2 regions of the Bacillus pacificus genome follow, and region 1 is predicted to be linked to the other one. Evidence: a T-box and tRNA genes for the amino acid it is inferred to sense, from the RefSeq annotation. Region 1 holds a T-box; the other holds one or more tRNA genes.
The links. A T-box is a leader RNA that pairs with one kind of tRNA and senses whether it is charged. The one in region 1 lies ahead of leuS (leucine--tRNA ligase), so its partner is inferred to be a tRNA-Leu.
Positions count from the first base shown of each region.

Region 2: it has a tRNA-Leu gene. The T-box ahead of leuS (leucine--tRNA ligase) is inferred to sense a tRNA for this amino acid. The anticodon was not compared.

Region 1 covers NZ_CP086328.1:613,969-618,361, reverse strand. The annotation lists gene LMD38_RS03215 (GNAT family N-acetyltransferase) at 1-124, shown strand, start outside; gene leuS (leucine--tRNA ligase) at 150-2,558, opposite strand; T-box leader at 2,624-2,843, opposite strand; gene LMD38_RS03205 (MDR family MFS transporter) at 3,032-4,225, opposite strand.
Region 2 covers NZ_CP086328.1:476,511-480,903, forward strand. The annotation lists rRNA gene LMD38_RS02375 (23S ribosomal RNA) at 1-1,925, shown strand, start outside; rRNA gene rrf (5S ribosomal RNA) at 2,028-2,143, shown strand; tRNA gene LMD38_RS02385 (tRNA-Val) at 2,148-2,223, shown strand; tRNA gene LMD38_RS02390 (tRNA-Thr) at 2,228-2,303, shown strand; tRNA gene LMD38_RS02395 (tRNA-His) at 2,313-2,388, shown strand; tRNA gene LMD38_RS02400 (tRNA-Leu) at 2,411-2,491, shown strand; tRNA gene LMD38_RS02405 (tRNA-Gly) at 2,521-2,595, shown strand; tRNA gene LMD38_RS02410 (tRNA-Leu) at 2,612-2,700, shown strand; tRNA gene LMD38_RS02415 (tRNA-Arg) at 2,704-2,777, shown strand; tRNA gene LMD38_RS02420 (tRNA-Pro) at 2,788-2,861, shown strand; tRNA gene LMD38_RS02425 (tRNA-Ala) at 2,877-2,949, shown strand; tRNA gene LMD38_RS02430 (tRNA-Met) at 2,970-3,046, shown strand; tRNA gene LMD38_RS02435 (tRNA-Ile) at 3,051-3,127, shown strand; tRNA gene LMD38_RS02440 (tRNA-Ser) at 3,145-3,237, shown strand; tRNA gene LMD38_RS02445 (tRNA-Met) at 3,265-3,341, shown strand; tRNA gene LMD38_RS02450 (tRNA-Asp) at 3,343-3,418, shown strand; tRNA gene LMD38_RS02455 (tRNA-Phe) at 3,431-3,506, shown strand; tRNA gene LMD38_RS02460 (tRNA-Thr) at 3,521-3,596, shown strand; tRNA gene LMD38_RS02465 (tRNA-Lys) at 3,607-3,682, shown strand; tRNA gene LMD38_RS02470 (tRNA-Gly) at 3,696-3,766, shown strand; tRNA gene LMD38_RS02475 (tRNA-Ile) at 3,777-3,853, shown strand; tRNA gene LMD38_RS02480 (tRNA-Asn) at 3,861-3,935, shown strand; tRNA gene LMD38_RS02485 (tRNA-Ser) at 3,943-4,033, shown strand; tRNA gene LMD38_RS02490 (tRNA-Glu) at 4,040-4,111, shown strand; partial or broken gene LMD38_RS02495 (IS4 family transposase) at 4,212-4,367, opposite strand.

The DNA.
Region 1 (4,393 bases):
CGAATCAAATGAAAGTATGCAAAAAGTTTTTAATGCGAACGGTTTTATACGTAGTGGAATAGTTGAAAACTTAGATGAAGGGGATCCTGAAATTATTTTCTACACAAAAAAGCTCAGAGCATAAGCGCTCTGAGCTTTTCTTTCATACATTAGTTTGCAACAACGTTAACAAGTTTTCCAGGAACTACAATTACTTTACGAACTGTTTTCCCTTCAATTTGGTCCTTAATTGCTTCAAGTGCAAGTTGTTCCATTTCTTCTTTTGATGCGTCTTTACTCATTGTTAGTTTTGCGCGAACTTTACCCATAACTTGAACAACGATTTCAACTTCATCTTCTACAAGTTTAGACTCATCAAATGTTGGCCAGCTTGCATATGTGATTGTTTCATTGTATCCAAGTTTGCTCCATAGCTCTTCCCCGATGTGAGGTGCAACTGGTGCAATCATTTTTACGAAACCTTCTACATATTCTTTCGGAAGTGTTTCAGCTTTGTATGCATCGTTGATGAATACCATCATTTGAGAAATCGCTGTGTTGAAGCGAAGCTCTGCATAGTCTTCTGTTACTTTCTTCACTGTTTGGTGGTAAGCTTTTTCAAGCTCTTTATTTGGTGCATCAGTAATTTTCTCACTTAATTCACCGTTATCTTGAACGAATAGACGCCATACGCGGTCTAGGAAACGACGAGCTCCGTCAAGACCATTTTCAGACCAAGCGATTGAAGCATCTAATGGTCCCATGAACATTTCGTATAGACGAAGTGTATCTGCACCGTGGCTTGCTACGATATCATCAGGGTTTACAACGTTACCTTTTGATTTACTCATTTTCTCGTTGTTTTCACCTAGAATCATACCTTGGTTGAATAATTGTTGGAACGGCTCTTTCGTTGGAACTACACCGATATCGTATAATACTTTATGCCAGAAACGAGCATATAGTAAGTGAAGTACAGCGTGCTCTGCTCCGCCGATATAAATATCAACTGGAAGCCATTGTTTTACTTTTTCAGGATCTACAAGTGCTTCGCTATTGTTTGGATCGATGTAGCGTAGGTAGTACCAGCAGCTACCAGCCCATTGTGGCATTGTGTTCGTTTCACGACGACCTTTTTTACCAGTCTCAGGATCAACAACATTTACCCACTCGTCAATGTTAGCAAGTGGTGATTCACCTGTACCTGAAGGACGGATGTTGTCTGTTTTCGGAAGAACTAATGGTAATTCTTCTTCTTTTACAGCTGTCATTGTGCCATCTTCCCAGTGAATAACTGGAATTGGCTCACCCCAGTAACGTTGACGGCTGAATAACCAGTCACGTAGACGGTATGTTACTTTTTGATTTCCTGCGCTCGTTACTTCAAGCCATTCAATCATTTTTGCGATTGCTTCTTCTTTATTTAAACCATCAAGGAATGCTGAGTTTACGTGTTCACCATCACCTGTGTATGCTTCTTTCGTAATGTCTCCGCCTTTTACAACTTCCTTCATCGGAAGATTGAACGTTGATGCGAATTCATAGTCACGCTCATCATGAGCTGGAACTGCCATTACAGCACCTGTTCCGTAAGTTGCAAGAACGTAATCAGCGATCCAGATTGGTAATTTCTCACCATTTACTGGGTTAACTGCGTAAGCACCAGTGAATACACCAGTTTTCTCTTTCGCAAGTTCTGTACGCTCTAAATCACTCTTCATTTTTACTGAATTAATGTAAGCTTCTACAGCTTCTTTTTGTTCAGCAGTTGTAATATCAGCAACAAGTGCATGTTCCGGAGCAAGTACACAGTAGCTTGCACCGAATAGTGTATCAGGACGCGTTGTGAAAACTGTGAACTTCTCGTCTGTACCATCGATATTGAAGTGTACTTCGGCACCTTCAGAACGACCGATCCAGTTACGTTGCATATCTTTTAAGCTTTCTGGCCAATCAAGCTCATCTAGATCTTCTAATAGACGATCTCCGTAAGCTGTAATTTTTAACATCCACTGTCTCATCGGACGACGCTCAACTGGATGTCCACCGCGCTCACTCTTACCGTCAATGATTTCTTCGTTTGCAAGTACTGTACCAAGTGCTGGGCACCAGTTTACAGGTACTTCATCAACGTAAGCTAAGCCTTTTTCAAATAGTTTTAGGAAGATCCATTGTGTCCACTTGTAGTAGTTTGGATCTGTTGTATTTACTTCACGGTCCCAATCGTAAGAGAAACCTAATGATTTAATTTGGTTACGGAATGTATTAATATTATGCTCTGTAAATTCAGCTGGGCTGTTTCCAGTATCAAGTGCATATTGCTCTGCTGGAAGACCGAATGCATCCCATCCCATTGGATGAAGAACGTTATATCCTTGCATACGCTTCATACGAGATAAAATATCTGTTGCTGTATAACCTTCTGGATGTCCTACGTGTAAGCCTGCACCTGATGGATATGGGAACATATCTAGTGCATAAAATTTTGGTTTTTCTGTCTCATCTGGCGTACGGAATGTTTTATTCTCTTCCCAGTACCCTTGCCACTTCTTCTCAATTTCTTGATGATTAAAGCTCATGAGATACCCTCCTTGAAATTCTATTTATTTTCACCGCCCAAAATACAAAAAACCTCTCATCCCTAGAAAGGGACGAGAGGTTATAGATTCCCGCGGTACCACCCTAAATTAATGTACAAATATACATTCGCTTAGATCCGTAACGTGGATTAACGGCAATTGCTACTATTAGTTTCACAACTGCAACTCAAAGGCGAGTTCATAACGAAACGTGGATTGACTTGCACCGACCGTCAACTCTCTAAACCAGCTTCTATTACTACTACTCCTTCTCACTGTTATTACACATATGAGTTAATTTGAACTACCCTCCACTCAGTATCTCTAAAGAGCTTACTTAAAGCGGGGCTTCTCGGTTAATCGTTACTTTTAATAACTAACGAATTCGTCTTAAGACAGCCGAGCTATCTCCCTTGTTCTAAAGGTTGTTTTATTTAAATATATTCTAAAACATGTGAACATGTTCCGTCAAACTAAACTGCAATTTTTTCTTCAACTGTTTCTTCTACTTTTACTCGTTTATCATAAATACTCGTTGCGATAAGCGCTACTACAAGCATTACCATGATTGCTATAAACAATACTTCCATATTGTATAAATCCACAATTGCTCCGCCAACGACCGGCCCGAACATTTTCCCTACAGTCGCCGCACTATTTACAACACCTTGATAAAATCCTAACTTATCTTTTGGCGCAAGTATATTTGCAATCGTTGGAACTGCTGGCCATACGAATAACTCACCTATTGTTAATGTTACCATCGCAACGAGGAACATCGTAAATTGCTGCGCTTGACTTAAAATAATGAATGAAGCCGCAAAAATGATGATTCCGATCATAATTTGTTGTTTTAAAGAACGCTTCATCCAGCGAATTAGCATACTAACTAGCGGCTGCGCACAAACGATCATCGCTCCGTTTATCGTCCATAATAAACTATAGTGACGAAGGCTAATGTTTAATTCTTGCATATGTGTTGCAATCGCTCCTTGCCACTGTACGTATGTAACCCAGCATAAAGCATATGCTACACATACGATAAGAAGTGCTTTGAATCCAGGTGTAAGCGACCAACCTTTTTTCGTTTCCACTTCTTTTTGTACTCCTGGCTCTTTCTTGTCTTCCATACCACGGAATCCAATAAAAGCAATTAAGAAGAAAACAAAGTATAAAATAAAGTTCGCTAAGAAAATATAATCAAAACGATACGATGCAACTAATCCACCACACGCTGTTCCAATCGCAATACCAACGTTTTGTCCAACATACATCGCATTAAATGCTCGTCTTCCGCCCTCTGGCCAAACCGTACCAACCATCGCATACATCGATGGGAAGACCATTCCAGAACCAAAACCGATTAACGCTAGCCACACAACGTATAAAGGCCAACCGTGGAAGAACACAAGACCTAAAATCGATACGAGTGTAATGACAATCCCTACTAAAGTTGATTTATAACCGCCCCATTTATCAAATAAAACACCGCCGAGCAAGTTTCCGATTACACCAGTAAGCGAGTTGATCATTAATACCATTCCGGCCACAGATAAAGATTTTCCTAGGTGATCATGCAAATAAATTGTATTAAAAGGCCATAAAAAAGAAGCACCTGTGACATTAATAATCATCCCAGCTACTAATAGCCATACTTTCCTTGGCATAGTCTCCCCTCCTATTCTATTTTTTCGTTCATCTATAACAGTAAAATTGTAGTCGTTTTTAAATAGGAAGGCAACTGATTAATAGTTGATGAAATTCAGATAATGGTTTGTCGGTAAATGAAATTATATTGATTGCTGTTTGAAAATATATCGGCGATTTTGGAAATA
Region 2 (4,393 bases), 140 kb from region 1:
CGAGTGATAAGATCCGTAGTCAAAAGGGAAACAGCCCAGACCGCCAGCTAATGTCCCAAAGTGTGTATTAAGTGGAAAAGGATGTGGAGTTGCTTAGACAACTAGGATGTTGGCTTAGAAGCAGCCACCATTTAAAGAGTGCGTAATAGCTCACTAGTCGAGTGACTCTGCGCCGAAAATGTACCGGGGCTAAATACACCACCGAAGCTGCGGATTGATACCAATGGTATCAGTGGTAGGGGAGCGTTCTAAGGACAGTGAAGTCAGACCGGAAGGACTGGTGGAGTGCTTAGAAGTGAGAATGCCGGTATGAGTAGCGAAAGACGGGTGAGAATCCCGTCCACCGAATGCCTAAGGTTTCCTGAGGAAGGCTCGTCCGCTCAGGGTTAGTCAGGACCTAAGCCGAGGCCGACAGGCGTAGGCGATGGACAACAGGTTGATATTCCTGTACCACCTCTTTATCGTTTGAGCAATGGAGGGACGCAGAAGGATAGAAGAAGCGTGCGATTGGTTGTGCACGTCCAAGCAGTTAGGCTGATAAGTAGGCAAATCCGCTTATCGTAAAGGCTGAGCTGTGATGGGGAAGCTCCTTATGGAGCGAAGTCTTTGATTCCCCGCTGCCAAGAAAAGCTTCTAGCGAGATAAAGGTGCCTGTACCGCAAACCGACACAGGTAGGCGAGGAGAGAATCCTAAGGTGTGCGAGAGAACTCTGGTTAAGGAACTCGGCAAAATGACCCCGTAACTTCGGGAGAAGGGGTGCTTTCTTAACGGAAAGCCGCAGTGAATAGGCCCAAGCGACTGTTTAGCAAAAACACAGCTCTCTGCGAAGCCGTAAGGCGAAGTATAGGGGGTGACACCTGCCCGGTGCTGGAAGGTTAAGGAGAGGGGTTAGCGTAAGCGAAGCTCTGAACTGAAGCCCCAGTAAACGGCGGCCGTAACTATAACGTTCCTAAGGTAGCGAAATTCCTTGTCGGGTAAGTTCCGACCCGCACGAAAGGTGTAACGATTTGGGCACTGTCTCAACCAGAGACTCGGTGAAATTATAGTACCTGTGAAGATGCAGGTTACCCGCGACAGGACGGAAAGACCCCGTGGAGCTTTACTGTAGCCTGATATTGAATTTTGGTACAGTTTGTACAGGATAGGCGGGAGCCTTTGAAACCGGAGCGCTAGCTTCGGTGGAGGCGCTGGTGGGATACCGCCCTGACTGTATTGAAATTCTAACCTACGGGTCTTATCGACCCGGGAGACAGTGTCAGGTGGGCAGTTTGACTGGGGCGGTCGCCTCCTAAAGTGTAACGGAGGCGCCCAAAGGTTCCCTCAGAATGGTTGGAAATCATTCGTAGAGTGCAAAGGCATAAGGGAGCTTGACTGCGAGACCTACAAGTCGAGCAGGGACGAAAGTCGGGCTTAGTGATCCGGTGGTTCCGCATGGAAGGGCCATCGCTCAACGGATAAAAGCTACCCCGGGGATAACAGGCTTATCTCCCCCAAGAGTCCACATCGACGGGGAGGTTTGGCACCTCGATGTCGGCTCATCGCATCCTGGGGCTGTAGTCGGTCCCAAGGGTTGGGCTGTTCGCCCATTAAAGCGGTACGCGAGCTGGGTTCAGAACGTCGTGAGACAGTTCGGTCCCTATCCGTCGTGGGCGTAGGAAATTTGAGAGGAGCTGTCCTTAGTACGAGAGGACCGGGATGGACGCACCGCTGGTGTACCAGTTGTTCTGCCAAGGGCATAGCTGGGTAGCTATGTGCGGAAGGGATAAGTGCTGAAAGCATCTAAGCATGAAGCCCCCCTCAAGATGAGATTTCCCATAGCGTAAGCTAGTAAGATCCCTGAAAGATGATCAGGTTGATAGGTTCGAGGTGGAAGCATGGTGACATGTGGAGCTGACGAATACTAATAGATCGAGGACTTAACCATATAATATGTAGCAAATGTTATCTAGTTTTGAAAGAATATAAAAAACTTGTTGACTTTAAAAGTTAAATGAGTTACAATAATTCTTGTCTTAAATGAATACAGTCTGGTAATGATGGCAGAGAGGTCACACCCGTTCCCATACCGAACACGGAAGTTAAGCTCTCTAGCGCCGATGGTAGTTGGGACATTGTCCCTGTGAGAGTAGGACGTTGCCAGGCAAATGGAGGATTAGCTCAGCTGGGAGAGCACCTGCCTTACAAGCAGGGGGTCGGCGGTTCGATCCCGTCATCCTCCACCATTTAGCCGACTTAGCTCAATTGGTAGAGCAACTGACTTGTAATCAGTAGGTTGGGGGTTCAAGTCCTCTAGTCGGCACCAGAAATTATGGCGGTTGTGGCGAAGTGGTTAACGCACCGGATTGTGGCTCCGGCATTCGTGGGTTCGATTCCCATCAGTCGCCCCATTTTTCTTAAATAAATTAATATGCGGGTGTGGCGGAATTGGCAGACGCACCAGACTTAGGATCTGGCGCCTTTGGCGTGGGGGTTCGACTCCCTTCACCCGCACTTTTAATTAAATAACTCATACATGTCTTGCGGAAGTAGTTCAGTGGTAGAATACAACCTTGCCAAGGTTGGGGTCGCGGGTTCGAATCCCGTCTTCCGCTCCAATTTTCAATATGACATGCCGGGGTGGCGGAACAGGCAGACGCACAGGACTTAAAATCCTGCGGTGGGTAACCACCGTGCGGGTTCGACCCCCGCCCTCGGCACCATATGCGCCCGTAGCTCAATTGGATAGAGCGTTTGACTACGGATCAAGAGGTTAGGGGTTCGACTCCTCTCGGGCGCGCTTTTATTAACGGGAAGTGGCTCAGCTTGGTAGAGCACCTGGTTTGGGACCAGGGGGTCGCAGGTTCAAATCCTGTCTTCCCGATATTCCCAAAAACATGGGGCCTTAGCTCAGCTGGGAGAGCGCCTGCCTTGCACGCAGGAGGTCAGCGGTTCGATCCCGCTAGGCTCCACTTATCTTAATATCATTTATGGCGGTGTAGCTCAGCTGGCTAGAGCGTACGGTTCATACCCGTGAGGTCGGGGGTTCGATCCCCTCCGCCGCTACCATAAAGGACCTTTAGCTCAGCTGGTTAGAGCAGACGGCTCATAACCGTCCGGTCGTAGGTTCGAGTCCTACAAGGTCCACCATTAGAAGTTTATATCTCGGAGGTATACCCAAGTTCGGCTGAAGGGATCGGTCTTGAAAACCGACAGGCGGCGAGAGTCGCGCGGGGGTTCGAATCCCTCTACCTCCTCCATTTTTTCTAAAGTAAATATTTGATCGTCGCGGGGTGGAGCAGTCTGGTAGCTCGTCGGGCTCATAACCCGAAGGTCGCAGGTTCAAATCCTGTCCCCGCAACCAAGGTCCCGTGGTGTAGTGGTTAACATGCCTGCCTGTCACGCAGGAGATCGCCGGTTCGACCCCGGTCGGGACCGCCATTTTTACATAAAGGCTCGGTAGCTCAGTCGGTAGAGCAGAGGACTGAAAATCCTCGTGTCGGCGGTTCGATTCCGTCCCGAGCCACCATTTTGAAGTCGCAAGCCGGCTTAGCTCAATTGGTAGAGCAACTGACTTGTAATCAGTAGGTTGGGGGTTCAAGTCCTCTAGCCGGCACCACTTTCAAAATGAGCCATTAGCTCAGTTGGTAGAGCATCTGACTTTTAATCAGAGGGTCGAAGGTTCGAGTCCTTCATGGCTCACCATTTACAATTTAATGCGGGTGTAGTTTAGTGGTAAAACAAGAGCCTTCCAAGCTCTGGTCGAGAGTTCGATTCTCTTCACCCGCTTTTCAATTATGGGCCTATAGCTCAGCTGGTTAGAGCGCACGCCTGATAAGCGTGAGGTCGATGGTTCGAGTCCATTTAGGCCCACCATAATTGTTCCGCAGTAGCTCAGTGGTAGAGCTATCGGCTGTTAACCGATCGGTCGTAGGTTCGAGTCCTACCTGCGGAGCCATATTTATAGAGAAGTACCCAAGTGGCTCAAGGGGCTCCCCTGCTAAGGGAGTAGATCGCGAACGCGGTGCGAGGGTTCGAATCCCTTCTTCTCTGCCAGTAATTGGCCCGTTGGTCAAGTGGTTAAGACACCGCCCTTTCACGGCGGTAACACGGGTTCGAATCCCGTACGGGTCATACTAAAAGAGATAGCATAATCTGCTATCTCTTTTTTTGTTGTGTAAAAGTAGCCTTTGGATAGTCTGCTTTTTTTTATGAATTAAAAGAAAGATGAAGTATTCGCTGTTACAGTTGGGAATACAGAGAGCTGTAAGTATAATCATGTTGTTTACCTTGACCTGTATGAGTATGAAGGAATGTTCACTTAACAAATCATACTCAAATTGAATTTTTATCTCGGCCTTATGCTAAAGCCTCCTGCACTTGGATAAACGGGTAAATCTCATAGCTGGGAAGATC